Regions from separate parts of the Xenorhabdus sp. TS4 genome, predicted to be linked through region 1. Evidence: predicted binding sites of a transcription regulator. Region 1 holds the regulator's gene; each other region holds the start of a gene.
The links. The regulator CRP, encoded in region 1, controls carbon source genes, mostly activating them, when cyclic AMP is high. The targets are predictions, from matches to a motif close to ATGTGANNNNNNTCACAT.

Region 2: a site for CRP is predicted at 6,139-6,156, ahead of serA (phosphoglycerate dehydrogenase). Genes of this name have one in related genera too.
Region 3: a site for CRP is predicted at 6,195-6,212, ahead of yrbN (protein YrbN). Genes of this name have one in related genera too.
Region 4: a site for CRP is predicted at 7,153-7,170, ahead of ompW (outer membrane protein OmpW). Genes of this name have one in related genera too.

What each region holds. Positions count from the first base shown of each region.
Region 1 covers NZ_NKHQ01000001.1:118,241-126,376, reverse strand. The annotation lists gene yihA (ribosome biogenesis GTP-binding protein YihA/YsxC) at 1-95, opposite strand, end outside; gene ppiA (peptidylprolyl isomerase A) at 388-954, shown strand; gene Xets_RS00475 (aminodeoxychorismate synthase component II) at 1,236-1,811, shown strand; gene Xets_RS00470 (aspartate aminotransferase family protein) at 1,934-3,151, shown strand; gene crp (cAMP-activated global transcriptional regulator CRP) at 3,217-3,849, opposite strand; gene Xets_RS00460 (phosphoribulokinase) at 4,274-5,143, opposite strand; gene Xets_RS00455 (YheU family protein) at 5,210-5,428, opposite strand; gene Xets_RS00450 (LysE family translocator) at 5,611-6,216, shown strand; gene murP (PTS N-acetylmuramic acid transporter subunit IIBC) at 6,218-7,684, opposite strand; gene murQ (N-acetylmuramic acid 6-phosphate etherase) at 7,711-8,136, opposite strand, start outside.
Region 2 covers NZ_NKHQ01000024.1:96,134-104,269, forward strand. The annotation lists gene ubiH (2-octaprenyl-6-methoxyphenyl hydroxylase) at 1-892, opposite strand, end outside; gene pepP (Xaa-Pro aminopeptidase) at 917-2,233, opposite strand; gene Xets_RS11865 (YecA family protein) at 2,316-2,903, opposite strand; gene zapA (cell division protein ZapA) at 3,302-3,607, shown strand; RNA gene ssrS (6S RNA) at 3,763-3,946, shown strand; gene Xets_RS11880 (5-formyltetrahydrofolate cyclo-ligase) at 4,001-4,597, shown strand; gene serA (phosphoglycerate dehydrogenase) at 4,710-5,951, opposite strand; gene rpiA (ribose-5-phosphate isomerase RpiA) at 6,222-6,881, opposite strand; gene Xets_RS11895 (LysR family transcriptional regulator ArgP) at 7,047-7,952, shown strand; gene Xets_RS11900 (oxidative stress defense protein) at 7,949-8,136, opposite strand, start outside.
Region 3 covers NZ_NKHQ01000013.1:19,073-27,208, forward strand. The annotation lists gene Xets_RS08175 (inverse autotransporter beta domain-containing protein) at 1-1,022, shown strand, start outside; gene Xets_RS08180 (sensor histidine kinase) at 1,215-2,918, shown strand; gene btsR (two-component system response regulator BtsR) at 2,921-3,640, shown strand; gene Xets_RS08190 (hypothetical protein) at 3,940-4,086, shown strand; gene Xets_RS08195 (DEAD/DEAH family ATP-dependent RNA helicase) at 4,209-6,119, opposite strand; gene yrbN (protein YrbN) at 6,109-6,189, opposite strand; gene nlpI (lipoprotein NlpI) at 6,290-7,174, opposite strand; gene pnp (polyribonucleotide nucleotidyltransferase) at 7,358-8,136, opposite strand, start outside.
Region 4 covers NZ_NKHQ01000081.1:78,236-86,371, reverse strand. The annotation lists gene cls (cardiolipin synthase) at 1-1,457, opposite strand, end outside; gene Xets_RS17695 (YciY family protein) at 1,832-2,011, shown strand; gene tonB (TonB system transport protein TonB) at 2,264-2,953, shown strand; gene yciA (acyl-CoA thioester hydrolase YciA) at 3,021-3,458, opposite strand; gene Xets_RS17680 (septation protein A) at 3,536-4,072, opposite strand; gene Xets_RS17675 (SulP family inorganic anion transporter) at 4,301-6,007, shown strand; gene Xets_RS17670 (YciC family protein) at 6,073-6,828, opposite strand; gene ompW (outer membrane protein OmpW) at 7,323-7,964, shown strand; gene trpA (tryptophan synthase subunit alpha) at 8,055-8,136, opposite strand, start outside.

The DNA.
Region 1 (8,136 bases):
GCGACCTCAATGCCCACATCTTGAGGCAGGTGGCGAATGTCAGGTGCACTCGTGATAAAGTGGGTCATATGATAGTTGTAGTTCTTGATGGTCAAAATGGTTATCTCCCTGAGGAATACACAAAAATAGCGCGGTGATTATACCGAGAGCAACCGCTTGTGGACAGGCGTAACTTTATACCGACATTTTACCGTCATTTATACCGATATTTTTTCCGATAATGAATGGCGCAGATAGTCGGAAAATAGTGTGTATAACTCACCTTGAGCAGTTGAGATACTCGTAAATGTAGGTAAATCTTTGGAACTTCACTCCATTGGGAATTACACTTAATGAGTTTTGTTGTTATGAGTTTTATTGTTGACCTCAAAAATAAAGGAACCATCAATGTTTAAACGTATTTTTGTGTCGCTTATGACTGCATGTGCTATCAGTGCGATAGCTGTCCCAGCATTAGCCGCTGAAACTCACGTGAAGCTGGTAACATCGGCTGGAGAAATCGAACTTGAGTTAGATAGCAATAAGGCACCAATTACTACCAAGAATTTCGTTGAATATGTCAATGAGGGATTTTATAACAACACTATTTTTCATCGTGTTATCCCAGGCTTTATGATCCAGGGCGGTGGCTTTACAAAGGATATGAAGCAAAAAGCTACCAGAGAGCCAATCAAAAATGAAGCAGATAACGGCCTGCGGAATTTGCGGGGTACTATTGCTATGGCACGTACCGCAGATAAGGACAGCGCAACCAGCCAGTTTTTTATTAACGTGACTGATAATGCTTTCCTTGACCACGGGCAGCGTGACTTCGGTTATGCGGTCTTTGGCAAAGTCGTCAAAGGCATGGATGTGGTTGATAAAATTTCTCAAGTCAAAACAGAAAATGTTGGCCCTTATCAAAATGTACCGGCAAAACCAATTGTGATCTTATCTGCCAAGGTTGAATCTTAACAGCCCGAACACCGACATAATACGGTATTCGGATAATCATTACTGGTTGTTTGAGTACCGTTTGCATTCCCCTTCTCTCCGCCATTTCTACGTTGTTACATCATGTTGCATTATGGTAATGCGGTCGCCGTACCACTATTTTAAAAGTGCTTCTGTGGTATGATTAGCCCCCCATTGCTGTTAATACTGCTTTACCTGATTTTACTATTATACAGAATGCATAATACCCCAATGGGGTAGGGCAACTTATAAGACTATAATAATCAGTAGGATATACTCCTATGTTACTAATAATAGATAACTACGATTCTTTTACATTCAATTTATATCAATATTTTTGTGAGTTAGGGGCAGAGGTTTTAGTTAAGCGTAATGATGAGATCCAGCTTGAAGATATCGAAGATTTGGCGCCTACTCATTTAGTCATTTCGCCGGGTCCTTGTACGCCGAATGAAGCAGGGATCTCGCTGGAAGCAATTTCACATTTTGCAGGGAAATTGCCCATCCTCGGTGTGTGCCTGGGACATCAGGCGATAGGTCAGGCTTTTGGTGCGAGCGTTGTTAAAGCGCGTGAAGTGATGCATGGAAAAACCAGCCTGATTCACCATAGCCAGCAAGGGGTATTCAAAGGATTAGATCGTCCATTGACGGTCACGCGTTACCACTCTCTGGTCATTGCCGCAGAAACGCTTCCGGCTTCATTTGAAGTGACAGCCTGGAGTCAGCGCAATGGTGACGTAGATGAAATCATGGGAATTCGTCACCGTACTTTGCCACTGGAAGGAGTGCAATTTCATCCAGAAAGCATTCTTAGTGAGCAGGGACACGAATTGTTGAATAATTTCCTCAAATATTAGTTAGATACCTCCGCATTCCCTCATTCTGTTATTTTTTTATTTGCCCTTAAGTGATTTTTTATTCATATTTTATGACTATTATTTCACTTCGAAATGGCAAATATAAAAATAAGGTGAGGGAAATGGTAGAAAATAAAGCAGCAAACCGAAATACCTATGATCAAGTGATGTTGCCCATTTATGCACCGGCGAATTTCATTCCTGTCAGAGGGCAAGGAAGTCGGGTATGGGATCAACAGGGTAAAGAATATATTGATTTTGCCGGGGGTATCGCTGTCTTGGCTTTGGGGCACAGTCATCCGGCTTTGGTGAACGCCTTGAAACAGCAAGGTGAAAAATTGTGGCATGTCAGCAATATTTTTACCAATGAGCCTGCCTTAACTTTAGCGCAAAAATTGATTGATTCGACCTTTGCTCAAAAAGTCTTTTTCGCTAATTCGGGAGCGGAAGCCAATGAAGCGGCATTTAAATTAGCACGTCGTTATGCGATTACTCGTCATTATCCCAATAAAACCAAAATCATTGCATTCCATCAGGCGTTTCATGGTCGTACCTTTTTCACTGTTTCGGTAGGAGGGCAGCCGAAATATGCCGAAGGGTTTGGACCTAAACCTGCTGATATTGTTCACGTGCCTTTTAATGATTTGGATGCCGTCAGGGCGGAAATCGATGATCACACTTGTGCTGTTGTTTTGGAGCCAATTCAAGGAGAAGGGGGGGTTACTCCTGCGACGATGGAGTTTCTGCATGGGGTGCGTGAATTGTGCGATAAGCATCAGGCTTTGTTGGTCTTTGATGAAGTTCAGAGTGGGATGGGGCGCACGGGTAAGTTATATGCTTACCAGCATTATGGCGTACAGCCGGATATCTTGACGACAGCAAAAGCGCTGGGGGGCGGTTTTCCAATTAGTGCAATGTTAACGACAGATACAATAGCGGCGGCAATGGAAACGGGGGCACATGGAACGACTTATGGTGGAAATCCATTGGCTTGTAGCGTCGGTTGTGTCGTACTGGATATCATCAATACGCCAGAAGTGCTGATGGGCGTGGAAAAACGGCACGATATGTACACTCATGCTCTGGAAAAGATGAACCAAAAATATGGTATCTTCCATGAATTTCGTGGAAAAGGCTTGCTGATTGGGGCCGTATTGAAAGCCGAATATCAGGGTAAGGCCAGAGAAATATTGCAGCAAGCGGCGGAACTGGGATTGATGTTATTAAGTGCAGGAGACAGCATCTTGCGTTTTACACCATCATTGATCATTTCTGAGGACGAAATCACAGAGGGTATGATGCGGCTGGAAATGGCGATATCCCGCTGGTTAAACAAATAACAGTAAAAAAAGCCAGTACGAAGTAACGGATTGCACTGGCTGAGTAGTTTCTGGTTTATCGGGAATTAACGTGTCCCATAAACGACGATGGTTTTGCCATGTGCAGAGATCAGGTTTTGATCTTCCAGCATTTTCAGGATACGGCCAACCGTTTCACGGGAGCAACCCACAATCTGCCCAATTTCCTGACGTGTGATTTTGATTTGCATACCATCAGGGTGAGTCATTGCATCAGGCTGTTTGGCCAAATTGAGCAACGTCTGGGCGATACGACCTGTAACGTCCAGAAAGGCTAAGTTACCTACTTTTTCGGAAGTGGTTTGTAGGCGACTTGCCATCTGAGCAGATAAACGCATCAGAATATCAGGATTCACCTGAATTAACTGGCGAAATTTCTTATAGGAAATTTCAGCCACTTCGCAGGCACTTTTTGCTCGCACCCATGCAGTACGCTCTTGTCCCTCTTCAAACAATCCAAGTTCACCAATGAAATCTCCCTGATTTAAATAAGAGAGAATCATCTCCTTACCTTCTTCATCTTTTATTAGAACAGCAACCGAACCTTTAACAATGTAGTAAAGCGTTTCTGCTTTCTCGCCTTGATGAATAAGCGTGCTCTTGGATGGATATTTGTGAATATGGCAGTGTGACAAAAACCATTCAAGAGTAGGGTCTGTTTGTGGCTTGCCGAGAACCATTCGCTTTATCCTCTGTTGTTATTTCTGCCTTTATAGTGTGAGAAACGGTAGTTCCTCTTCAGGCTAGCTTTTAAAGTCAATAGATTAACATATTAACCTGCTGAAAAACTGACAAGCGGGAATTTTATATGGATTATAAGGATGTCAAAATGTAGGTATATTGATCTTAACCCATATACCTTGCCAGTTCGCGCTTGTAACCTTGTTTGTAACACAGGAAAGCATTTCTGTCTCCTCCTGTATCGCTTCAGCATATTAAACTGACTGGTAGATTACCAGAAATCAGGCAGAAGAGTTGGTTTTATTGATTTTACATTTATAAAAGGGAAAAAATTATGTCACAAAAAATGGTCTGTTTATTTAAATAAAACAGGTAACGTTATTTTTTGTTACCTGCCTTATTAAAAATTAAATAGGGATTAAATTACGAAATTTTTTTGCCTTCCAGTAATTGCTTAACAAGCGGTGCCATAATTAATTCCATTGCCAGCCCCATTTTTCCACCTGGAACGACGATAGTATTTATGCTGGAAATAAATGAGCCCTGAAGCATAGCGAGTAAATAAGGAAAATCAATTTGAGTGAGGCCACGGAAGCGGATCACGATAAAACTTTCGTCCAGCGAGGGAATGGCTTTGGCAGAGAAGGGATTGGAGGTATCAACGGTGGGGACACGCTGGAAATTGATGTGAGTACGTGAAAACTGAGGAGTGATGTAGCGGATATAGTCATCCATTGAGCGGACAACGGAATCCATGACAGCCTCTCTGGAATGCCCACGTTCACCGGTATCACGGATGAGTTTTTGTATCCATTCTAAATTGACGATAGGCACAACGCCAATCAATAGATCCACATGACTGGCGACATTGTGTTGTGGCGTGACAACACCACCGTGCAGCCCTTCATAAAATAGGACGTCTGTCTTTGATGGCAGGGGTTCCCACGGTGTGAACGTACCTGGTGATTGGTTATAGGGAACGGCTTCATCATAGGTATGGAGATATTTTCGGCAGCGGCCATTGCCCGTTTCCCCATACTCAAAGAATGTTTTTTCCAACATACCGAAATCATTAGCTTCTGGCCCAAAGTAGCTGATATGTCTGCCTTGTTCTCTTGCTTTGCGTATCTCGGCATCCATTTCAGGACGAGTGTAACGATGGAAACTATCCCCTTCTATCAGTGCGGCGGTTACGTCAAGTTGTTGGAAAATCTTACGGAAAGCGACACTGGTGGTGGTTGTTCCTGCTCCACTGGAGCCAGTGATTGCGATGACGGGGTGTTTGGCAGACATGAACAGACTCCTTAATCAATAAAACTGGCGAATCAGTCAATTAGAATGAATAAAGCAAGCTGAGCTTTACGGACGGAACATCTCTTTAGGCAAGATATTAACGGTTCCATGTAGTTCAGACCATACCAACAGAACCTCGCCTCGTTCAAGCTGACGTTTTACATCCTGTACTTTTTGTTCGAGCGTTTTTTCCTGTTCACCATAATCAGTACCTTCCCGCAGGACAAAACTTTCAATTAAGTTGTGGAGTGTATCGGCTTCCAATTGTTGCCACGGGATAATCATTGTGATTGCTCCTGAAAATACTGTAATTCATTATCGGGTAAATTTAGATGTTGCCAATGGAGTTGTAGTCTGGGATTCATAATGAATTGATTTCATGATTAGTTATCTTGTATATGAAATAACATACTGTTATTTTTCTTGAAAAGAAATGCCAACTATCTGGGTGGGAGGGGAATCTACCCATGACTTTAAGCCTGATATTTTCGCTTAGTATATTTATGTTTATTTCCGCTGTCACACCGGGCCCAAACAATTTGTTACTGACATCATCGGGAGCTAATTTTGGTATTCGCCGCTCTATCCCGCTTTGTTTGGGCATTATTCTGGGAATGCAGACAATTTTGCTGCTGTCTGCGTTTGGTGTTGCGGCGTTACTGTTGATTTATCCTGCTATACACATGGGCCTGAAAATACTCGGATGTCTGTATTTATTATGGCTAGCCTGGAAAACAGCTACTTCGCATTATAAGCGGCTGGACACCACAACATCGGCAGGAGAGCCAATAAAGATTTATCAAGGTTGGTTATTGCAGTTCTTAAATCCCAAAACATGGTTGATGGGATTGGGTGCAATCAGTAGTTACAGTCTGGCTGGAGAGTTGTATAACCATTCCATTTTTGTTATCAGTATCGTGATGTTAATCGTCAATACCCTTGCTGGTGCAATCTGGCTTGTTCTCGGTTCACTGATTGGACGGTTACTGAAAAGCCGTCGCGCGTGGTTTACATTTAATATCGCAATGGGTGTCCTGACCGCCGCTTGTGTGCCTTTAATCTGGTTTGGCTGAGTTAACTTAAATCGATATTTTTGCTGCCGAAGAATAGCGTTAGCGTGAAGCCAGCGATATAAGAGACGATTAGTCCGGCACCATATATTGCCATGCCCGTGAATATGCCGCTGTCGGATGTCATCAGCGGCAGGGCGACTAGCCCGGAAGGGCCGAAAACGCTATTCAATCCGACAGGCCATCCCCACCAGGCAATCAGACCGATAAAAAAACCACCTATGGCACCGCCGAGACAGGCGGTGACAAAAGGTTTGACGCGGGGAAGTGTGACACCATAGATCAAGGGCTCGCCAATTCCCAATAAACCTGGAATGATGGCGCCTTTGATTTGAGCGCGCAGTAACGCGCCTTTTTGGGCTTTGACATATAACGCCAGTGCGGAACCTACTTGCCCCGCCCCTGCCATCGCCAGAATGGGAAAAAGGGAATTAAATCCTTGTGCTTCCATCAAAGCAAAATAGACGGGGACAAAGCCCTGATGTACACCAAACATCACGGCGATTAGGAATAGCCCTGCCAAGATGGCTGTACCGAATGGGTTGCCATTCAAATTCATGAACAGCCATGACATCACGGTAAACAAATAACCTCCGACAGGCATAATGACGATAAATGCAACAGCGCCCATAATAAGTAGGGTGACTGTGGAAGTCAGGATCATATCCAGATCAGAGGGCATGATTTTTCGGATCTGTTTTTCCACCCAGGCACCGAGAATACAGGCAATCAGTATCCCGATAATATTGCCTCGCGGGTCAATGGCGAAGCCAAAAAAATGACTGATACCAGAGTAGAAACCACTGGTAGCTTCGGCGTTATAACCCAGCACAAATAGAGAAGCGATGATGGCTCCGTTAACCCCATATCCCCCAAATGCCTTTTGTGCATTGTAGCCAATCAAGATACCTAAGAAACTGAACATGCCTTTGCTGAAAATTTTCATATAGCCAACCATCTCAACCAATATAGCGTTGGGATGAGAGACTTCTTTAATAAAAATTTGTTCCAACAGAGTAGCAAAACCCAATAACAGGCCAACGGCAATAAATCCAGGGATCAGGGGAGTAAAGATGGTGGCAAATTTAGCCAGAAATTTATGGACTGAACTGGTTTGTTTTTCTTTGAGATGTTTTTTGTTAGAGGTGGCGATATCTTTTAGTGTGTCAGAATGGGGTTTAGCAGGGGAAAGTTCAGATCCACTGGGATGACGTGTATCACTTAACAGCGTTTTCATCATCTCTGCTGCTGTTTGGGCTTTACCGGAGCCAAGGACAATCTGGAGTTGGTCATCAGTCGCTATGACGCCCAAGACACCGGTAATCTTCTTCAAGTAGAATATGTCGGCAAGTGAATCATCCCGTAGTGTCAACCGCAGGCGGGTCATGCAATTTCCACAACGGGCAATGTTACCCGCTCCGCCAATGGCGTTGAGTATTTCAGCCAACATTTCCTGACGAATTTTAGCCATTTAAACCCCCTCTAAAGAGGCAATGATTATCGGTCTGTTGAGATAGCTGGCCGGATAAGCCCTTGGTGTTCTGCCAATAATGCTTTGGCCTCTTTGGCGCTGACGCCCGATAAAATCATGACGATTGCGGTCTTGCAATGACCACCACAGGTGTTTAAGGCCTGTTCTGCCATTTCTCTGCTGCACTCCGTGGCGGCGATGACAATATTCTTCTGGCGTTCGATTAATTTGGCATTGGTAGCTTCTACATCAACCATCAAATTACCATATACTTTGCCAATACGGATCATGGTGCCTGTTGTGATCATATTCAGTATCAATTTTTGTGCCGTTCCTGCCTTCATACGGGATGAACCCGTTATCACTTCTGGCCCTACGACAGGCGTGATGGCAATATCAGCCAATTGCACCATTGAGCTATCTGGATTGCAGCTGATACAGGCGACAGTAGC
Region 2 (8,136 bases), on a different contig from region 1:
AGCCCTGTCCGGCTATCGGATGCAAAGTTTGGGAGGCATTACCTACCAGTGCTAAACGGTGGCTAATTTGCCTGCTGGCTGTCGACAACGTCAATGGATAACTATATCGTTGACCGGTTCCCAGCATTTTCCCCAAACGCCAACCAAATGCTTTTTGTAGCTGTTGGAGAAATTCATGCTGGCTCCAGTTATTGACTTCTGACTGTTTTTCCAGTGGATGACACCATACCAGTGAACTGCGCCCTTCCGACATAGGCAACAATGCCAATGGTCCATGTTTGGTAAAACGCTCGAATGCCCTTCCTTGAGGGTGTTCAGAAGTCAGCACATTGGCAATAATGGCTGCCTGTCCATAAGATCGCCGTTGAAAGGGTATATTACACGCCTGAGCTATCGCAGAGTGGCTACCATCCGCCGCGACCAGCAGTTCTCCTGTCAGTTTTTCGCCATTATTCAGCGAAACCACCACAGAACTTTCTAAACGTTCAACGGAACTCATTTTAGCCGGACAGTAAAGTTTAATATTTGGAGATTGTTTTAATAAATCAAAAAGATGAATTCCAGCATCATGCAATTCAATTACATTGCCCAATGCCGAAATATCATAGTCACTGGCGCAGATGTTGACGAAACCGCTATTACCGCGGTCGCTGACATGAACGTGAGTTATTGGGGTAACACAATGTTGCAATGCAGGCCAAATACCGATCTGATGCAAGCGCTGACATGTACCATAAGCCAAGGCAATAGCCCTCGCATCAAAACCAGGATGTTCCTTGGCCGGTTCTGCTGCTTCAATCAAGGAGACTTGTAATTGCCCCCGACTCAACGAGGCAATAGCCAGAGCCAATGTCGCTCCCGTCATTCCTCCGCCCACAATAATCACGTTCATTATAACTTCCTGATTACTTTAACCTTAACTGTGCTTTGCCTGAGCCATCAGAGCTTCTATTTCATCTGGATCTTTCACGACAAGCTCAGTCAGGTTTTCATTTCCTGTTTCCGTTATCACAATGTCATCTTCAATACGGATACCTATACCACGGTATTCCGGCGGGACATCTGCATCGGGTGCAATGTAAAGCCCTGGCTCTACAGTTAGCACCATACCAGGTTCCAGAATTCTATCGCGATCAACGCCGTAATCGCCTACATCATGCACATCCAGCCCCAACCAGTGACTCAAACCATGCATGAAAAATTGACGATAAGCATTGGTTTCGATCAATTGTTCGACTTCACCATGCATAATTCCCAATCTTACCAATCCCTTCACCATGACACGTACAACCTGTCTCGTGACCTCGCTTATGCTGATACCTGGTCTATACAGTTCCAAAGAAAGATTGATAGCTTCCAGCACAATGTCATAAATTTCACGCTGAGGGCGCGTAAACTTGCCATTTACCGGAAATGTCCGCGTAATGTCACCGGCATATCCCTCATATTCACACCCCGCATCAATTAACACTAAATCGCCATCGTTCATACGACGTTCATTTTCAGTGTAATGCAGAATACAGGCGTTTTCTCCCGCGCCAATAATGGTGTTATAAGCCGGATAACGCGCCCCCTGACGGGTAAATTCATGGTGAATTTCGGCTTCAAGCTGGTATTCAAACATACCAGAACGGCAAGCCTGCATCGCCCTGATATGCGCCTGAGCACTGATTTCCCCCGCTTTGCGCAAGATTTCTAATTCAGCTTCTGACTTAAACAGACGCATTTCATGCAGCCACGGGCGCCAGTCTGCCATGATCGTTGGCGCCTTAAAATTACGACGGCTGTTTTTTCGCAATTTATCCAAGGCACTAAAGACGATGTTATCAGCGTACTCAAATTCTCCCTGGGCGTGATAAACCACTTCCAAGCCATTCAATAACAAATAGAGTTGTTCATTGAGATCATCGAATGGCAGGGCACGATCCACCCCCAACTTTTCCAATGCAGCTTCTTGTCCAAGACGACGACCAAACCAAATTTCCGCAGTCAAATCGCGAATACGATTAAACAACACACTATGATTGTGGGTTTCGTCGCTTTTGATCAGTATCAGAACCGCTTCCGGTTCACTGAATCCTGTCAGATACAGAAAATCACTGTGCTGACGGTAGGGATATTCACTATCTGAATTACGTGTCGCAGGCGGAGCCGAAAAAATAATAGCCGCACTGGCTGGTGCCATTTTCGACAATAATGCCTGACGACGAGATAAATATTCTTGTTTAGTCATACCCTCTCCTGCAATTCCATATTGTTAGTTGGGATACCCCTTATCTTTCAAGGCTTGAAATTTATAGGGTGAATACCCCCAATCAGTGCAATGTTGGTTTTTCATTTTTTGCACTGCCTGAGGTTTTAGGTGTCGCAAACGCGATATAACAGAGTTGAACTGCAACACGGACATATTCCAGCACTTCTTCAAGGGCTTGAGATAGCTCTTCTTGATCTTCGTCTTCATCATAGCCCAACATGCCGATGTTACGTAAATCGGTGATAACTTCCTGAATTTCTGGATTTTCTGTCAATTTAGGATTGGCTACGCCCAATCCGAGCAGAAAGTGGTTGACCCATCCCGCCAACGCTTCTGCGCATTCAAAAACCCCCGCCTCTTCATCAGGAAGCAACAGATGGAACGAGAAACTACTGTCATCCAGCAATTCAAACGTCGTTTCGTACAATTCCCTAAGCGGCAGAGCCAAAACCTGAGAAAATGCCAGGCCATCATTCGCAAGATCATGCACCAGTGTCTGCCAACTACTCTCGTGATTACCGCCATGATTTCCACTGCATAGTAACCCACTGATTAAGCCATGCATTTCTGCTGCTGTCAGTGCAACGGACTGTTGATGCAAAATTTCATCAAATGATTGATAATTAGGTAATGAGTTTTGTATAGACATGTATATTGATCATCGTTGGCGATATAAGTTCATGCTATGCTACCATCAAGGGGAGTCGCTATACCAGACAGCACACACCGATATATCCCCAATCGATTTCGAGATGCCGCGTTGATAGCAAGGGCACGAATCCCCAAAACATAGATACTTTATATCTATAACTAATTGACTGGGATAAGTGAACATTGCCCAAAAGCAGCAGTTTGAAGATGAAGGGAAGAAAAAGGGGCTTTTGGTATTGTACGGTAATGATTGGTGTCGGCCTTGTTTTATACCATAATTTACTTTATACCCAATAGATTTCAAATTATAGCTCTGGCAACAAAGCCGCAATTTGAGAGATAAGGGATATATATCAACATCAAGGTATCGGCACAATAATAAATCAGGAAGGTGTCATGTCTGCACAACCAGTAGATATTCAGATTTTTGGGCGGTCATTACGTGTCAATTGTCCAACAGAGCAGATTGAAGCGTTGCAAGCTGCTGCTGAGGAACTTGATCAGCGTTTGCATAACCTTAAAGAACGCACCAGAGTCACTAACACTGAGCAACTGGTTTTTATTGTGGCACTGAATGTCTGTCACGAGTTGGCACAGGAGAAGATGAAAACCCGTGATTATGCTTACAATATGGAACAAAAAATAAAAATGCTCCAGCAATCCATTGAAAAGGCACTGTTAGAGCAAGGTAAAGTTACCTGATACTCCTACCCGCCTACCCGTCAGCTAAATCTTGTTGATAAATCAGGCAGTAGTCACTATAGATTAATATAAGCAGTTGCTTTCTTCGTTTAGTTCCATACAATAGGCTTCATAGCGTTGCTTAAAGCCTATTTAGTTGGTTTAAGCAGCAAAAAATTTCTCTGAGGTGTTCGTGAGCAGGGAAGTCCCCTGAGCCGATATTTCATCTCTATAGAATGTGGTGCTACGTTTCTTGTGAGCATGCTTGGCTAGACCAAGAAGCCTAATAGCAACGACGCTGCGTTCACCTTGAACCAAGGGTTCAAGGGTTACCACCTGTAACGGCATCTTGGAGAACCTCCCATTCTTTATCTGTTTTGTATCCTTTTCTGCGTTAATTAACAGGCAGGTATCATGCAATCAGATGCTCCTTTTTCTCTGCGCAAATCCATTAGAAAAAAAATTCGGCAACTACGTCAAAATCTATCTCCCGAACAACAATTGCAATTTGCCCAGCAAGCCGTTAAACAGGCTATAGCGCACCCTAAGATCCAGCAAGCTGACAAAGTTGCCCTTTACCTCTCCTTTGATGGGGAATTAGATACACGTCCGCTAATGCAACAACTTTGGCAGCAAAACAAACAGGTCTACTTGCCAATATTGCATCCTTTCAGCCGGAATCACTTGCTGTTTCTCCGTTATTGCGCAGACACGCCTCTTATTCGCAACCGTTTTAATATCGAAGAGCCTCAGTTGGATATCCGGCAGGTTTTACCCATCTCCGAACTTGATGTCATGTTTATTCCTCTGGTCGCTTTCGATTGTACGGGGCAACGCCTGGGGATGGGCGGCGGTTTTTACGATAGGACTCTCGCGAAATGGCAACAACAGAATTTTTATCCGATTGGATTAGCTCATAATTTGCAGTTAGTTGAGAAACTGCCCAGTGAGAGTTGGGATATTCCTCTGCCAGAGATCATTACACCAGAAAAAGTATGGCAATGGATATGAATTAGTATGCTACTCAGTGAGTTAACAGGGACTATTGTGCCTTCAATAGCCCCTTATTTTTAATGCGTTTTTTCGTCTTAATCAATAATGACCTTTAACCAGTCATTATATCTTAGTAAAGCAAGCGAGAACGGATCGTGCCTGGCAAGGATTTTAGTTTCTGCAAGACCTGTTCAGCTTGGGCTGAATTCTGCGTCGTAATATCAATCACAACATAACCAATACCGCTGTCAGTCCGCAGATATTGAGCATCAATATTGATTTCTTGCTCAGTGAACACTTGGTTAATACTAGTCAAGATACCTGGGCGGTTTTCATGGATATGCAGTAATCGGTTAGTATCCTTAGCATGAACAGGGAGCGATACTTCAGGGAAATTAACCGCTGATAATGTAGAACCATTGTCGGAATATTTGACCAGTTTACCTGAAACTTCATAACCGATATTTTGCTGGGCTTCTTGCGTCGATCCCCCAATATGTGGCGTCAGCAGCACGTTATCAAACTGGCTTAATGGTGAGATGAAAGGATCATTGTTTGTTGCGGGTTCATGGGGAAAGACGTCAATCGCTGCGCCAGAGAGATGCCCTGTTTCCAATGCCGTGCTGAGTGCATCAATATCGACCACAGTACCACGTGATGCATTGATCAAAATCGAGCCTGGTTTCATCAATTCCAGTTCTGCTACGCCAATCATATTTTTGGTTGAAGCGGTTTCAGGAACATGCAGGCTCACGACATCACTCATATTCAACAATTCAGACAAATGATGAACTTGCTGTGCATTACCTAATGGCAATTTATTTTCAATATCATAGAAATAGACATTCAGGCCAATATTTTCAGCCAATATGCCAAGCTGTGTACCAATATGCCCGTAACCGATAATACCTAATTTTTTACCACGCGCTTCGTAGCAGCCTTTTGCTTGCTTATCCCATATCCCATTGTGGGCTTTGGCATTCGCCTCAGGAATACGGCGCAATAGCAACAACAGCTCACCTAATACCATTTCAGCGACCGAACGCGTATTAGAAAAAGGGGCATTAAATACCGGAATACCACGACTTGCTGCGGCTTTCAGGTCAACCTGATTAGTACCAATACAAAAACACCCAACTGCAACCAGCTTTTCCGCTACGCCGAAAATCTCTTCGGTCAATTGGGTGCGGGAACGAATTCCGACAAATCGGGCATCACGGATCGCTTCTTTCAATTCTTCAGGTTCTAATGCCCCTTTGTGATATTCAATATTGCTGTACCCTGCCGCTTTTAGGCTATCTACTGCGCTTTGGTGAACGCCTTCCAGCAGCAGAAATTTAATTTTGTCCTTTTCTAAAGATACCTTAACCATTTGCCCACCCTAGTTGTACTCACTTTCATAATGCATATCGATTCCACCAAAATAACAAAAAAAACAGTAACGGCAATACAATCGATTGCTTATATTACAGAATAAGCAACAGTAAATAAGTTGTTATGCAAAGTAAAATAATTCGTTACGGGATAAAGACAGAGTTTTGAGGTTTTTTTAGACAGAAAAGTGATATATATCACTAAATTTTCCATTTTGAATAAATATAAAAATATTTTGAGGGCAGATTATTCTGCCCTCAATAAATGATTATTCAGTGAGCGTCTTAACGCCATCCGCAGTACCTACCAGCATCACATTAGCTCCTCGATTAGCAAACAGTCCCACCGTTACCACGCCAGCGATCCCATTGATCTTATCTTCTAACTCAATGGGATCGACAATAGAGAGATTGTGAACATCCAGAATATGGTTGCCATTATCTGTTACTACGTTTTCACGATAAACCGGTGTTCCGCCCAATTTCACCAGCTCACGAGCCACATAAGCCCGTGCCATTGGGATGACTTCAACTGGCAGAGGGAATTTGCCTAACACATCGACTTGCTTAGACGAATCAATAATACAAATAAATTTCTTCGCAACCGCCGCGATGATTTTTTCTCTGGTTAACGCTGCGCCGCCACCTTTGATCATCTGCATTTGGCCATTAATTTCATCAGCACCATCAACATAAATATCCAAAGTGTCAACCTCATTGCAGTCAAACACAGGAATACCGAGACTTTTCAATTTCTCAGTTGATGCCTCTGAACTTGACACAGCACCTTCAATTTTATCTTTGATAGTGCCTAACGCATCAATAAAATGCGCTGCGGTAGAACCTGTACCAACACCGACAATTGTGCCCGTTTTAACGTATTCTAATGCCGCCCAACCTACTGCTTTTTTCAGTTCGTCCTGAGTCATATTGATCACAGCCTATAATCAGTTACAAGGAAAAATCTGACGGCTAGTATAAACAATATTGGCTCACCTCATGAAAAAATATGGCATAGTGCTGGTTAGGCCACATAATGGTTTTAATATTGAGCTGTAACACAAAAAGAGCAAACACGGAGAATCTTATTTTCAATGAAACGTCCTGATTACCGATCATTGCAAGCATTAGATGCAGTGATCAAAGAACGTGGTTTCGAGCGGGCAGCGCAAAAACTTTGTATTACCCAATCAGCGGTATCCCAGAGAATCAAGCAATTAGAAAATATGTTTGGTCAGCCGCTATTGGTACGCACTGTTCCTCCCCACCCTACAGAACAAGGGCAAAAGTTACTTGCGCTATTACATCAGGTGGAACTACTGGAAGCGCAATGGCTTGGTGATGAAAATAGTAATGAGATCCCGTTATTGCTTTCCCTTGCTGTTAATGCGGACAGCCTGGCGACGTGGCTTTTACCGGCTCTCCACCCTGTTTTATCCGATTTGCCTATTCGGCTAAATATTCAAGTGGAAGATGAAACCCGGACTCAAGAGCGTTTGCGGCGTGGTGAAGTTGTCGGAGCGATTAGTATTCAATCCCAGCCTTTGCCAAGCTGTTTAGTTGATAAATTAGGTGCTCTGGATTACCTGTTTGTAGCCTCTCCAGCGTTTGCAAACCGTTTTTTCCCGAATGGCGTCACGCGTTCAGCATTACTGAAAGCACCTGCGGTTGCATTCGACCATTTAGATGATATGCATCAAGCATTTCTACAACAGAACTTCGATTTATCACCGGGAAGTGTGCCCTGCCATATCGTGAATTCTTCCGAAGCATTCGTTCAATTGGCAAAACAAGGTTCGACTTGTTGCATGATCCCACACTTGCAAATCGACAAGGAGCTAAAAGCCGGTGAGTTAATCGATCTCACACCAGGACTATGCCAACGCCGTATGCTTTATTGGCATCGTTTTGCGCCTGAAAGTGGAACGATGAGAAAAGTCACTGACACCCTGCTAAAACGAGGGCGCCAGATGTTACGTCAGGAAGATGAAACTCATTAACGCTGTAATTCAAAAACAGCATCAACGTGATCAGAAAACTCAATACTCTGTGGCTCATAAGTTTCACTGGCTGGGTCAGAAGCTGGTGCTGCCAACAGATCTGTCTGGTATTTCAGACGGCTCATAGGAACAGGCACAGCTTCAGGCGCACGGTAATTAATGCTATATACAGGACCTAACTTAC
Region 3 (8,136 bases), on a different contig from region 1:
ACCCAACGGATAAATCAATCTATGTCTGGGGCAATAAGGGCAATATTGACATAACCAAAGGCCATACAATAACAGAATCAGGCAAGATCCCCGACTATACATTGACACTGTCAGATGCGGGTAGGGTGAAAGAGATTGCTGTTCAGGCAAAAAATGCGATGGATCGTATCGGCAATACACAGAGCGTTGATACCAGCATGAGTGCCGATCAAGGAAACCATACCCATGATGGTGGAAAAGGGGGTACTGTCAGAGGGCTAGCCGACGATATGACGATCACAGTAAGCGCTGATAAGGTTAAAAACCATGAACCGATCATACTGAAAATCAAAACGCTAAATCACGAACAGCCAGCCCAAAATGTCGCAGTCAGAGTTAACGCCATCAAGTCACTGAATCGTCAGAATGTTACTGAGAAAATCACGGCTTTACTGAGAGGCAAATCAGGTACGTACCAAGGTTTCACGGACGATCAAGGTGTTTTGTCTATTGCCGTGACCGATCCGAACGGGCTTGGCGTGAAGACGACATTATCTATCTCAGTGGACGGTATTGCGGCCTCACAAACTAAAGATGTCATTTTTACTGTGGCTACCAGCCCAGACGTTCCCGTAGCTAATTTTTGGGGGCATATGCCTGATACCGTAGTGGCTGAAAATGGCGTTATCTTTAAGCGCCCTCGATTGCAAGCAGAACTAATGGCTAATCATTTATTCGGACAGGACACTTATACCGAAGATGGCGAAATATGGCCACGCCGTCACGCAACAGGAGCCGCATGGTACTGTAAGAAAATACATAGCAAGTTGCCAACAAAAGAAGATTTGATGGCTCTGTACCGGGTCCATCCAAACAATGCAATGCATGACCAACTTGGTTGGCCTGAACGTCGCTCCTATCGTTCTGCAACGATAGGGAAAGACGAAAAAGGGAAAGATGAACATTACGTTGTGAATATAAACGAAGGATTTGAACATGTTGTCAGTGATAAAGTCTATGATTACGTTATCTGTAAAGAATAACGCCATTTGTAAGTCATTTTCATTGTCTGGCAAAATCCGCCCCAAGAGGGGCGGATAATTCTTCCCCAGTCCTATAAAGACGTTATCCTGCCACACCTATTGACTTGACGGTGTTAAATTCTACCTTTGATAATAGCGTCTTAAATTTTTATCGTTATTAATCACATATTATTAATTACAAAATGAAAATATATGTACGAATTTAACCTTGTGTTGTTATTACTTCAGCAGATGTGTATCTATCTGGTGATCGCTTGGCTCCTGAGTAAAACCCCCCTGTTTATTCCCTTGTTGCAAGTAACTGGCCGTTTACCTCATCAGCTGATGTGTTACGTAATTTTTTCCATCTTCTGCATTATGGGAACGTATTTTGGGCTAAATGTTAACGATTCGATTGCCAATACCCGTGCGATTGGTGCTGTGTTGGGAGGCTTTCTCGGCGGACCAACAGTCGGTGCGATGGTAGGGTTCACTGGGGGTTTACACCGCTATTCTCTCGGCGGGATGACTGCATTTAGCTGTATGGTATCCACCATTGTAGAAGGTGTATTGGGTGGCCTTGTACATATTTATTTGATGAAAAAAGGACAGATCAATAAATTATTGAACCCGTGGACGGCGGCCATTGTCACTTTCCTTGCTGAATGTAACCAAATGGGCATTATCCTGCTACTTGCCAATCCTTTTAGTGAAGCTCTGAGTTTAGTAAAAGATATTGCTGCCCCCATGATCATCGCCAATAGTATCGGGGCGGCCATGTTTATCCGTATCTTATTGGACAGACGCGCTATTTTCGAAAAATACACCAGCGCTTTTTCTGCCCAAGCGTTAAAAATTGCTGTTTGTACAGAGGGAATTTTACGTAAGGGATTCAATGAAGATAATAGTATGCGCGTAGCCAAAGTTATCTATCAGGAGTTAGAGATCGGGGCCGTCGCGATTACGGATAGGGAGAAGTTACTGGCGTTTATTGGTATCGGCTCAGATCACCATTTACCCGGCACCCCGATTGCTTCCAAACAGTCTCATCGTGCCATTGAGAATAATGAAGTTGTCTATGCCGATGGCAATGAAACTCCTTATTGCTGTTCCCTTAGCTCAACCTGCAAACTTGGCTCCGCTCTGGTAATCCCTTTACGGGGGGAAAACCAACAGGTTATTGGTACTATCAAACTCTACGAAGCCAAGAATCGTCTATTCAGTTCCATCAATCGCACATTGGGAGAGGGAATTGCCAGCCTGCTTTCTGCCCAAATTCTTGCCGGACAGTACGAACGGAATAAACAATCTTTGCTACAATCAGAAATAAAGCTCCTTCACGCGCAAGTGAATCCTCACTTTTTATTTAATGCCTTAAATACACTGCAAGCTGTTATCCGTCGGGATAGCCAGCAGGCAGGCCAGCTTGTGCAGTATCTCTCAACATTTTTCCGTAAGAATTTAAAGCGACCTGAAGATATCGCCACGTTAGAAAATGAGCTAGAGCATGTAAACGCTTACTTACAAATTGAAAAGGCCCGTTTCCGTGAACACCTCCAAATTGCTATCGAGATACCTGAATCCTTACGCAATGCACGGTTACCAGCCTTTTCCCTCCAACCAATGGTAGAAAATGCCATTAAACATGGCACATCACAGTTACTGGATACAGGAAGAATTACGATTAGAGCCTATCAAGAAGACCAATTGCTATTGGCAGAGATTGAAGATAATGCAGGGCTATATTGCCCCAAAAAAGTGGGGGATGAAGGTCTTGGGATGAGCTTAGTAGATAAACGTCTGCGGCTTCGTTATGGTAAACAGTATGGGGTGAGAGTTGATTGTCAACCAGAAGAATTTACCCGTGTCATTTTGTGTTTGCCATTAGAAAAAAAACAGGCTAAAAAAGCGGCGTAAATATGAATATATTGATTGTTGACGATGAGCCATTGGCTCGTGAAAATCTACGTTGTCTGCTGGCAGAGGAAACTGATATTCAAATCATGGGAGAATGTGCCAACGCAGTCGAAGCGATTGGTGCCATCCATCGTCTGAAACCCGATGTTGTTTTCCTCGATATTCAAATGCCCCGTATTACCGGACTGGAAATGGTGGGTATGCTCGATCCAGAGCATCGCCCTTACATTGTTTTCCTGACTGCATTTGATGAATATGCAGTGCAAGCCTTTGAAGAACATGCATTCGATTATTTATTGAAGCCGCTGGAAAAAGAGCGCCTGAGTAAGACACTGCAACGACTGCGTTCTGGCTATCAAAAACAAAATCTGGCAGATCTTCAACGTGAAGATGAACAACTGAAATATATTCCCTGCACTGGACATAGCCGAATCTGGCTGATGCCATTGGATGATGTTCTGTATGTCACTTCCCGCCTGAGTGGTGTATATGTCATGAACGCTAACGGGCAGGAAGGCTTTACCGAGTTGACCCTGCGGACACTGGAAACCCGCACGTCACTAACTCGCTGCCATCGCCAGTATTTAGTCAACATGACCCAATTACGGGAAATTGTTTTTGGAGACAATGGGCAGGCAGAGCTGGTACTGAGCAATGATAAGCGTATTCCAGTTAGTCGTCGTTATCTGAAACCGCTTAAGGAAGCATTGGGGTTAAATTAATCACCGCTTAGGGCATAATTTCTCAACCCTACAGGAAAATAAACAAAGGAAATGCCCTTGGCGGATTTTTATCTCAAAATTAAAACTAACCTAATGATCCTGAAAAACCTAAAAAATCAGCAAGATCTTGAGATTACGGGAAATTTCAGTACCCCACGTTTGCTGATCGGTGACTTTTATAACGCGATGTTTCAATTAAATGCTCTGCTCAATCAGCATGGCTTCCTACAAGGAATTAAGCAGCTTTTTGAGTGCAAACACCGTATCCATTGGATCAAAATGAAGGAGGATTGTGTCCTGTGGAAGAACGAATTTTGCAGGAAGTGGCACATGCTGGTTTCAAAGGCAAGTTAAGAAAACGCATTATTCATCAAGGTGAGCGCTTACTTTCAGATGCTGAGGTCAAAGCTGAATTAAACAAACATATTACTAAGAAAAAACTTTAATAAAATCAGCAAAATAAATAGCAAAAGCCCTTTCTCTTAACGGAGAAAGGGCTTTATTTAATTCATCATTGCGATATTTTCAATGCAACGATAAATCAAGCAAGTCAATGAAAAATTAGTGCTTATACATTGCCATTGCTTTGACGGCGACGTGGTGCTTCATCGTTGCTGCGACCGCGGAAAGAACCACGCTCACCACCGCGACGTTCGTTGTTAAAACGACGACCACCGTTATTACCAAAACCATCACGGTCACGACGTGGGCCATTGCCACCATTGCCACCATTACCGCCGTTACCATTGCGGCCACCACGACGCTCACGGCGTTCAAATGGTTGCGCATCACCCATCAACTGCATATTCATTGGTTTGTTCAGAATACGAGTACGGGTGAAGTGAGACAGCAACTCCCCTGGCATCCCTTTTGGCAGTTCAATCGTAGAGTGGGTAGCAAACAGTTTGATATTACCGATATAACGGCTGCTGATATCACCTTCATTTGCAATTGCGCCCACAATATGGCGAACTTCAACACCATCATCACGACCAACTTCAATGCGATACAGTTCCATATCACCCACGTCACGACGCTCACGACGAGGACGATCACCTCTGTCACGCTCACCAAAGCTATTACTGTTACTATTGCTATTGCTATTGCGACGACGGTCATCACGATCGTTGAATTCACGGCGAGGACGACGCACTGGATCGGGTGGCAGAATAAGTGGGCGCTCACCTTGTGCCATTTTCAGCAGGGCTGCTGCCAGTGTTTCCATATCCAGATCATCGCCGGTTCCCAGTTTAGACAACAATGCGCGGTATTGATCCAGATCGCTGCTTTCCAGTTGATTCTGAACATTGGCCGCAAATTTCTCCAGACGACGCTGGCTCAGAAGCTCTGCGTTTGGCAGTTCAACTTCCGGGATTGTCAGTTTCATGGTGCGTTCAACGTTACGCAGCAAACGACGTTCGCGGTTTTCAACAAACAACAGGGCACGACCCGCACGGCCAGCGCGACCGGTACGACCGATACGGTGTACATAAGATTCTGCATCCATTGGGATGTCGTAGTTAACAACCAAACTAATGCGATCAACATCCAGGCCACGAGCAGCTACATCAGTCGCAATCAGAATGTCCAAACGGCCATCTTTCAAGCGCTCAAGTGTCTGTTCACGCAGAGCCTGGTTCATGTCACCATTCAATGCCGCAGAGTTGTAGCCGTTACGCTCCAGCGTTTCTGCAACTTCCAGCGTTGCATTCTTGGTGCGCACGAAAATAATCGCAGCATCAAAATCTTCTGCTTCAAGGAAACGCACCAACGCTTCATTTTTGCGCATACCGTAAACAGACCAGTAGCTTTGGCTAATGTCAGGACGGTTTGTCACACTGCTCTGAATACGAACTTCCTGTGGATCATTCATGAAACGACGAGTGATGCGGCGGATCGCTTCTGGCATTGTCGCGGAGAACAGCGCGGTTTGATGTTCAGCAGGGATCTGGCTCATGATGTTTTCAACATCTTCGATAAAGCCCATACGCAACATTTCGTCAGCTTCATCCAGTACCAAACCTTTCAGGTTGGACAGATCCAATGTTCCACGTTTCAGGTGGTCGAGTAAACGTCCCGGCGTTCCCACCACAACTTGTGGTCCCTGACGCAAGGCACGTAACTGAACGTCATAACGCTGTCCACCGTAAAGTGCAACAACATTCACATTGCGCATATGTTTGGAAAAATCTGAACACGCTTCAGCAACCTGCACCGCCAGTTCACGGGTTGGCGCTAACACAAGGATTTGTGGCGCTTTAAGTTCAGCATCAATGTTATTCAATAAAGGTAAGCTGAAAGCGGCGGTCTTACCACTGCCCGTCTGTGCCATACCCAGCACATCACGGCCGCTCAGCAGGTGTGGAATACATTGTTGTTGAATAGGAGAAGGCTTCTCATAGCCCAGGTCTCCCAACGCAGAAAGGATAGGTGCTGATAAACCTAAATCAGCAAAAGAGATTTCAGTCTCAGTGGTCATGTAATGGTGCCTCATTGATCATGGCGGCCAGTCTACATAACACAGTGAAAAGAATTTCTGTCATTTTCATTTAAAATGTGAACTGGCTCAAATTATGTTATTAAACGAACAAACAAGCCCCCATCTCCAGAGATGCGGACTTTAAAATCTGTCGTGAAAATGTTCGTCAGCTATTGTTGGTTCGATTCCGATAAATCATCTTGTTTTTGGCCCAATAGCGCCAATTCCAACAATGCGTAGCGGTGCTCAACAAAGTTATGCACATTGTTAGCCACCGTCAGCTTGAATAACGCAGTTGCGCTATCCTCATCCCCCAGACTTAGGTAATGTTTACCTAAATAGAAGTCAGTTTCACTGAGATGCTCAGCGAGCGAAGTGTTATCTGTTGAACCCTGTTTTAAGCGTTCCATCAATATTTTTTCACCGATTTTGCCTAAATAGAATTCAACAATATTCCAGCCCCATCTTCCCCGGTTCGCTTTGTCAAAATGGTGCGACAAATTAGTCATTGCAGCCTTAGGATCAATTTTATCTTCCACAAGGTACAACCACAACGAACGGAAGGGATCATTTGGATCGTCTTGATAAAACGCCTGCAGATCATCCTGCGCCAATCGATAGCGGCCACCGTAATACAGTGCAATGCCGCGATTCATTCGCGCGTAGTTGTAAGTTGGATCAAGCTCTAAAACAGAATCAAACGCTTCATAGGCAGAATCAAAATTGCCTGCCTGCGTAAAATAAATTCCCAGATAATTAAAAATTTCAGGAATATCAGGGCGGATAGACAAAGCCACTGAAAAATCATTCTGCGCCAGTGCCCTCAGCCCGAGGCTATCATACAGCACACCTCGTTCATATAAAAGCTGTGCATATTCATCTTCCGTTAGTGACCGACTCGCAAGTATTTGCTCCATGCGAGCCAGAATAACCTCTTGTTGCAATGTTGGTTGTAATGGAATAGCAATCACTTCATTTTTACGCCACCCAGTGCCGCTACATCCCACAAGGAGAAAAATAGCCGCAACATAACACCAGCGCAGAAAAGAATTCATTTCCCACTCCCGAAGCCAGACATCAATCAGAATGCCCTATTACTCCACCCACATTGTATATTTCAGGCGTCCTGCCCAAAATTGACGTTCTCTCATCTTTCAAACTACTGCTAAGAACAATAACTCGAAATTTATTGAGATAAACGGCGCCCTTTTTACAGGACGCCGCTCTTTACGTCAAATTTATTCTACTGATGATTCCGGTGATTGCAATTCTGCGTCAGTTGTAATCACGGCTTCTTTCATGCTCAGGCGGATACGTCCCTGACGGTCAATTTCCAGCACTTTCACAGGAACTTCTTGCCCGATTTGCAGATAATCAGTGACTTTCTCTACACGTTTTTCGGCGATCTGAGAAATGTGTACCAGCCCTTCTTTACCGCCGCCGATAGCAACGAATGCACCAAAATCAACAATGCGGGTCACTTTACCAGCATAAATACGACCCACTTCAACTTCCGCAGTGATTTCTTCGATACGTCTGATAGCATGACGTGCTTTGTCACTGTCAGTCGCCGCAATCTTCACTGTACCGTCGTCTTCAATTTCAATGGTAGTCCCTGTTTCTTCCGTCAATGCGCGGATCACGGAACCCCCTTTACCAATCACGTCTTTGATCTTGTCTGGGTTGATCTTGATAGTGTGGATACGTGGTGCAAATTCAGAAATATCATTGCGTGGACAATTAATTGCCTGTTCCATCACATTCAGGATGTGCAGACGAGCACCTTTAGCCTGATTCAGAGCAATCTGCATAATTTCACGGGTAATACCTTCGATTTTGATGTCCATTTGTAGTGCGCTGACACCATCACGGCTACCCGCAACTTTAAAGTCCATGTCGCCCAGATGATCTTCGTCACCCAGAATGTCCGACAGAACAACAAAGTTTTCCCCTTCTTTCACCAGCCCCATTGCGATACCCGCAACGGCTGCCTTAATTGGCACACCTGCATCCATCA
Region 4 (8,136 bases), on a different contig from region 1:
AAAAGTGGACTGAAAAAGTAACAGATACGTTCAAGGATACGATGCCAAACAGGACGTTTTTCCCATTTATTGTTTTCAAGCAATGTTGAACGCATAATATAGTTTTGTTGAACCAGTGTTAAATCATTGCCAAAGTGTTCATCATCAATTACCACTGTAATTTCAAAATTCAGCCACAAGCTACGCATATCTAAATTGACAGAACCGACCATACTGAGTTGCCCATCGACTAAGACACTTTTAGTGTGTAACAGACCATCTTCAAATTGATAAATTTGCACGCCGGCTTCCAGTAATTCCGTAAAAAACGCCCGACTGGCCCAGCGAACAAGAAATGAGTTATTTTGGCTTGGCACGATGATACTGACATCAACACCGCGCATAGCCGCAGTGCAAATCGCATGCATTAAATCATCGCTGGGAACAAAATACGGGGTAGTAAGAATAAGCTGTTTGCGGGCAGCAAAAATAGCAGTCATCAGGGATTGTTGGATCAATTCATCAGGGAACCCTGGCCCGGAAGCAATAACTTGAGCTATATGACCACTGGTTTGTTCGAAGGGCATAGTGACACGCTCAGGTGGAGGAGGAAGATGCCGTTGTCCTGTTTCCATTTCCCAGTCAAAAGCGTAAATGATCCCCAGTGTTGTTGTAACAGGCCCTTCCATTCTCACCATGATATCGACCCATTGACCGACTCCTGCATCTTGTTTAAAAAAACGAGGGTCAACCATATTCATGCTGCCGGTGTATGAAATATGATTATCGATCAGAATAATTTTTCTATGCTGGCGTAAGTCCATACGACGCAAGAATAAACGGAAGATATTCACTTTTAGCGACTCGACAAATTCAATACCTGCCTTTCGCATAATATCAGGATAAGGGCTACGGAAAAATTGCCAGCTTCCTGCCGAATCTACCATGATTCGACATTTAACACCGCGTTTGGCTGCGCACATCAAGGCATCAGTGACCTGATCAACCAGCCCTCCGGATTGCCATATATAAAACACCATCTCGATATTGTATTTGGCGTTTTCAATATCATGAACAATTGCTTTTAGTGAGTTATCATAAGATGTCATTAATTGCATTTTATTGCCACTGACACCTTTGATCTTTTGTCGACGCTCACACAGCTGAAACAACGGAGTCGCGACTTCACTGTTTCTATCGGCAAAAATTTGAGGGGAGTTTCTTAACTCGGCTAACCATTTGGCTACAGATGAGCGCATTTGTCTGGCTTGCTCAACCCTGCGTTTGCCAAGATGTAATTCGCCGAATGACAAGTAAGCAACGATTCCGACTAAAGGAAAAATGTAAATAATGAGTAACCACGTCATTGCTGATGTCACTGGACGACGTTTCATCAACACTCGAATAGTGATACCGGCAATAATCAGCCAGTAGAAAAAAATCGCCAGCCAGCTCAGTACAGAGTAGAAAGTTGTCATATGTGGCAATCAATCCTATTTATTTAAATAGTTAATGGAGTCATTGCCGCAAGTTTCTAGAAATTCGGGCAAACTATCAACTTAATATCATTAATTGAACAGAGTGCAATTTTAGCAAAAAAGCGCTAATTATGATAAATATCATTACTATTTAGCTAGTTATAACTACAACTTAACTTCATAAACTGTATGCAATATATGCAAATTGATATAAATAAATCATGAATGGTTGATGATAGTTATTAATTTGATGATTTCGAACAATGTACTATTATGCCCAGAGTCATGGAATAGATTGGCAATGGGTTGACATCGCTAATAGTGACAATTAAGAATAATGTTATTTATTCAATGAGAGATTACTCGGAATACTTATGAAACATAGCAGAAGAGAAGTAGGGCGTTGGAGAATGCTCCGCCAAGGTATTTGTCGTCGCCGTCGCTGGTTGGAAGGACAGTCACGTCGTAATTTACGAATATATGCACTGCGTAAGGCAGATGCTTATAAGCGTCGTAGATCGATTCTATTCATCCAGAATATAGAGTGGATTTAATGTTAATATAGTGCAAATTGCTTAGGGTCAATGTGCAGCATTTTCTTAACAACTCGATATTTTTCCGTTAAGAAAAACATTTTCAACCTCCAAGATTATAGCCAATAATTATGCGATATGACTGGAATGAGCGTGTGTATCCAATAAGGTTTTAATTTGAGAAATGCAAGTCAGGGATAGATGTTTTTGAATCTTTATTGAATATGATAGTCATTTGCATTTAAACTAATATCTATCTGAAAACTGACTATCATGCTGTTAAGCAAGAATTCTCTTATGCGTTGGATACATTGGCCGATACTACTTTCCATTTGTTTACACATCTCTATTGCTACGGCACTTTTTCATGCCATTGAACCAGGGAAGCAGGCAGAAGTTACACCTATGTCTGTTGCCATGATCCAGTTGGCTGCTGAAGAGACACCTGTCTCCAAACCTGCCGTGTCTGAATCACTTCCTGAGCCGGAGCCTGAACCTGAACCTGTTGCGGAAATTGCTCTGCCTAAACCTGAAAAGAAAAAAATTGTTAAAAAAGAAGTTAAGCCAAGAGAGAAAAAGACAGAAAAAGCTTCAGAACAACCGCTGAAACCTATTTCTGATCAAGAAACTCAAACGGCGAAGAATTTGGATGATCAAAAATCGGAGCACCATACCATTAGTGAAAAAGCCGGGGTACACAGAGGACCAAAGGCATTGAATAGGCCAGATCCCATTTACCCATCCAGAGCACTACAGTTGGGGACTGAGGGGAAGGTAAAGGTAAAATTTGATATTGATGAAAATGGTCGAGTTAAGAATATTGAAATTATTTCTGCTGATCCAAAAAATGTCTTTGAACGTGAAGTGAAAAACGCGATGAGAAAATGGCGTTATGAAAAAATTCCTGCTATCGGACATATAACGACTATCGAGTTTAAAACTACTGGTATTTCACAATCTTAACTTACCAAACTGTCTCTTTCCTGAATAGGGGATGTAAAGCATCCCCTAACTTCATCAGTAAAATGAATTATGACTCTGAATCACTGCGTTCCAATTTAAAGTGCCTTTTATCTTCAGGCAAAGGACGGGAAGAGTTATTTTCATCAACGGCAACATAGGTGAAAACAGCTTCTGTTGCACGATAACGCTGACCGACTGGCTCAGAAGCCACTTTTTTCACCCAAACTTCAATATGAATGGTAATAGATGAATTTCCCGTTTTAAGACAACGGGCGTAGCAGCATACGACGTCACCTACCGCAACCGGTTTCAGAAAACTGATGCCATTTACGCTAACAGTTACTACGCGCCCCAGAGCAATCTCTTTTGCCAAAATTGCGCCGCCAATATCCATTTGAGACATCAGCCAGCCACCGAAAATATCCCCATTGGCATTAGTATCAGCAGGCATGGCCAGTGTACGGAGAACCAATTCTCCGTTTGGTAAGCATTGTTGTTGTGTCATTAGAAAACTTGCTTTATTTGGTGAATACAACAATACCTGCCGCTGCATCGGCAGGTATCCATATAAAGGTCATTATATTATTTTTGTTCGCGAGGAAGATGACGGTAGATATATACCACACTCAATACAGTAAAGACTAGTGTCAATGCCGTTAATCCGAACACTTTAAAGTTTACCCAAACATCTTGAGGTAGCCAGAAAGCGACATAAATATTTGCTAATGCACAGGCAATAAAGAAGATTGCCCAAGCCATATTCAGTTTGTTCCAGACAAAATCAGGTAATTCTAACTCCTTGCCTAACATCCGTTGAATTAGCGGCTTTTTCATCACCCATTGGCTGATAAGTAGTACCAGAGAAAAAATGGCATAAATTACAGTCACTTTCCATTTAATAAATAAATCACTGTGGAAGGCCAGTGTCAGAGTGCCGAAAACAGCAACCATAACAAATGTAATTAAGGAGGATTTTTCAACTCTACGATAAATGAGGTAAGTAATGACAACAGCTAATCCTGTTGCTGCAATTAAGGCGCCAGATGCATAGAAAATGTCGTACATTTTGTAGACGACGAAGAAAACGACTAGCGGCAAAAAGTCTAAAAGTTGTTTCATAAATTGAACCCATTGTGAAGTCAATGATGGCATGTTTTTGAATTTGTGCCAGAGTGTACCAGATCTCAATGAAATGGTTTATTTATCAGGTAAAAAACATTTTTCATCTGTTTAGGTAATTTTATCACAATGAGTGACAAGCTAAGTGTGGGAGAGGGGAAGTTTGTGAGTTTCCATTTAGCAACGCATTATAACTAGGTTCCATTTTCACAAAAGGACATAAAGGCCATGTTGTGGGAAAGATTACATCGCTGGATGCCGGGCTTGGGAAATATCTGTCATTATCGTAGAGAATATTTCAGCCATGATATGCGTGCGGGCCTCTCTGTTGCCGCAGTAGCGCTGCCCGTTGCGATTGCTTATGCTGAATTAATGGGAATTAGTGCCATTATTGGTTTATATGCCTGTATTTTACCGATGCTTGCGTATGCACTGTTCGGTACTTCGCGGCAGTTGATTGTTGGGCCAGATGCGGCAACTTGTGCTGTCATTGCTGCTGCTGTTACACCGCTGGCATTGGGAAATGAGCATGTGCGTTGGCAGCTTGCCATAGTGATGACGTTAATGACGGGATTTTGGTGTATTTTGGCCAGCCATTTTCGACTGGGTGCCTTCGCTGATTTTATATCTCGTCCCATTTTGAAAGGCTTTATTAACGGTGTTGCGATTACCATTATGGCTGATCAGTTGGCTAAAGTTTTTGGGCTGTCTGGGTTGCCTGTGGAATTGATTGAACGATTGATTGCACTTCCCCGTAAATTATTAGAATCTCACTGGCCGACGGTAGGGATGTCAATAATGACGCTGCTGGTACTGCTTAATGTACATTTTCTCCGTCCGAGTTGGCCTGCTCCACTGGTGGCAATGATCGTATCGACTTATATCAGCTGGCAATTTCAACTCAGCCATTATGGCATCCAGATTGTGGGTAGTATGGGGAGTGGTTTGCCTATTGTTCCTATACCCGAATTTGAACCCGGTATCATACGTGATTTAGTGGTTCCTTCTATTAACTTAGCGGTGATCAGTTTCGTCAGTTTTATGATGACTGCTCGTAGTTTTGCCAGTAAAAATGGCTACCAAGTCGATGCAGATTTGGAACTTAGGGCATTGGGTATCGCCAATATTGCTTCGTCATTATCACAAGGTTTTGCTGTCAGTGCTGCGGGTAGCCGTACTGCGGTCAATGATGCGCTAGGCGGTAAAACGCAAATGGTGTCGGTGATAGCGGCTTGTGCCATTTTGCTGGTATTGCTATTTATGACAGAACTTTTGGTGTATATCCCTCTGTCATCACTGGGTATTGTTTTGATCTTTTCCACTTGGTCTTTATTGAGTCTAAAAAATCTTTGGGCTTATCGAAAACGCAATCGTCAGGCTTTTACCCTGTCAATTTTTACGTTAATTGCCGTCTTGCTGGTGGGAGTGATCGATGGTATCGGTTTTGCCGTTTTGTTGGGATTATTGCAATTTTTGCGGATAGTTTTTCGGCCTTCGGATCAGTTGCTGGGCGTGAATGACCAAGGTATGGTTCGTTCCATCCATAAGAATAATGATATCAAACCCGTTGATGGCATTATGATGTACCGCTTTAACTCTCCACTCACTTATTTTAACGTTGGATATTTCAAAAAACGGGTATTACAACATGTGAACAGTGCTGCAAATGATCCTGTGTGGTTAGTGGTCGATGCGACGGTTAGTTTTACTTACGATGATGTCAGTGTTTTTGCCGTGTTGGATGAGTTAATCACAGAATTAAAAGAGAAAGGTGTGACATTGGTCTTAGCAGGGCGCAGGACAGAACTGAATCGCTGGATTAAACAGAACAAACTGAGTCGTAGCGGTGACGATTTGATAGTTGTGCCGGATCTCTATTTTGCTATTCGTTTACTTCAAAGTAAGCAGCATGTGGAGGAAAAACAGGAGAAGTAACTACAGTTCACCTCGCTACATTGCAGTGAGGTGAACTATTTTAGGTGCTTATTATTCAGTGATTATTAGATACCGTGTATGGTTTTATTTTGTGGTTTGATTAACATATACAAACGGAATAGATAAATCAGTAACAGGGATGATAAGAAATTATCCAGTACTGATAGCAACATATCGGGCATTTTTGTCAGTACAAGAGCCAGGATTAGCTTGGCGACAAGCCATAACAGTATAGCTGGGATCAACAACCGCATATTACCAAATGCCAACTTCCAACTATTTTGCATGGCTGCAAAAACATTTTTGCCTTTTTCAAACAAAAAAATAGGAGCCAGTGAGAATGCAATAGAAAACAGTATCCCCGGCAAGACCATTAAAGCGTAGCCGATTTGGACCAATAGGGTACTAATAAACATTAGCAAGAACATCTTGGGTAGTTGTGTTATTGATAATGTACTGGCATGAATGGCATTAGTTTGCTGACCGCTAGAGATAGCACTGATGAGTACCAGCATACTGGCCGTTAGTAGGGTACTACCAAATATATGGGTAAATAAAACTCCGAACATTGTGCGCATTAACATGAACTGCTCATCTGGCGTTAATTGCATCACGAAACGTTGGATACCTGTATTGCCGGACTCTTTGACTATATTTTGCAACTCGGCTAATAAATTGAGCTGTTCATCATTCGGCATGAGTAAATGCCCCAGCAGTGTTGTCACCAGCGCGGCTAAGACAGAGAGGATGACAATATTCAACAGTTGATTCTTTAAAAAGTTGATGCTGTCACGATACAGGGTATTTGCCGTGATGGGCATGAAAGTGGCTCCTATCAAATAAAACAACAATAGGGAACAATTGTACCTTGTTAGGGGGATTATTGGATACCTAAGATTTACTCCAATGCTTGATCCTGTATGTTGAGACTAGTGGGAGTAAGCGTTCTTTTTTGCCAGATTTCCTCAGTGTAGATTTTATATAAATGATCAATTCATTAACTTTGTGTTAATAAATTGATGAGAGGTTGGAATATTAAATAAAGGTTTTTAATGTATAATTTCTATTATTATTTATTGTTATTCATTTAAAAGTTGATATTAAGATATAAATCATGGGTGGTATTAAAATTAATATGCAGAGAATTTTGATTTAGATCAATTTAAAATGTCCAGTAAATGAAATAATAAAGCGGTAAGCGGTAAATACCTTACTTCGCCAAAAATATTTAAAAGATGTGATCTGTCTTAGATCACAATGGTAAACAAACGGGTATATTTCGGACTGGTTTAAAACCACATAAATGGGATGGATAATGAAGAAGATTTCTGCGCTTGTATTGGCTGTTGCTACGTTAGCCCCGTCATTGACTTTTGCCCATGAAGCAGGTGACTTCCTGTTCCGTGCGGGTACAGCAACGGTAAGGCCTCATGCGGGTTCTGATAATGTATTAGGATTGGGATCTTTTGGTGTCAATAATAATACTCAGTTGGGTTTAACTTTTGGTTACATGATTACTGATAATATTGGTGTTGAATTATTGGCAGCGACACCATTCCAGCATAGAGTCAGTTTACCAGGAGCGGGTGAGGTCGCTGAAGTTAAACATTTACCACCAACGCTAATGGCACAATATTATTTTGGTGCTACAGAAAATGAATTTCGTCCTTATGTTGGGATTGGTGTTAACTACACTACTTTCTTTAGCGAAAAATTTAATAATAATGCAACCGTGAAGGCTGCTAATTTAAATAGCTTGGATCTGAAAGATTCTTGGGGTATCGCTGGGCAGGTTGGTCTGGATTATCAACTGAACAAAAACTGGATGCTGAATACTTCGCTTTGGTGGATGAATATTGAAACTGATGTGAAATTCAAAGCCGGTGATGTAGATAAAAAATATAAAACCCGCCTTGATCCGTGGGTCTTTATGTTCGGTGTTGGTTATAGTTTCTAATTAAAGCTACGTGTGTGTTTGACTTTGACATAAGAGAGAACCAATGGGGCGTAATTGCCCCATTTTTTGTACTTACTATCTATCGCGTGTTCATAATTGGGTGGCGTTTTTCATGGCACGAACAAAATTCATTAATTTTTCCAGCATGATGTTGGGTTGATGCAAGTTATCT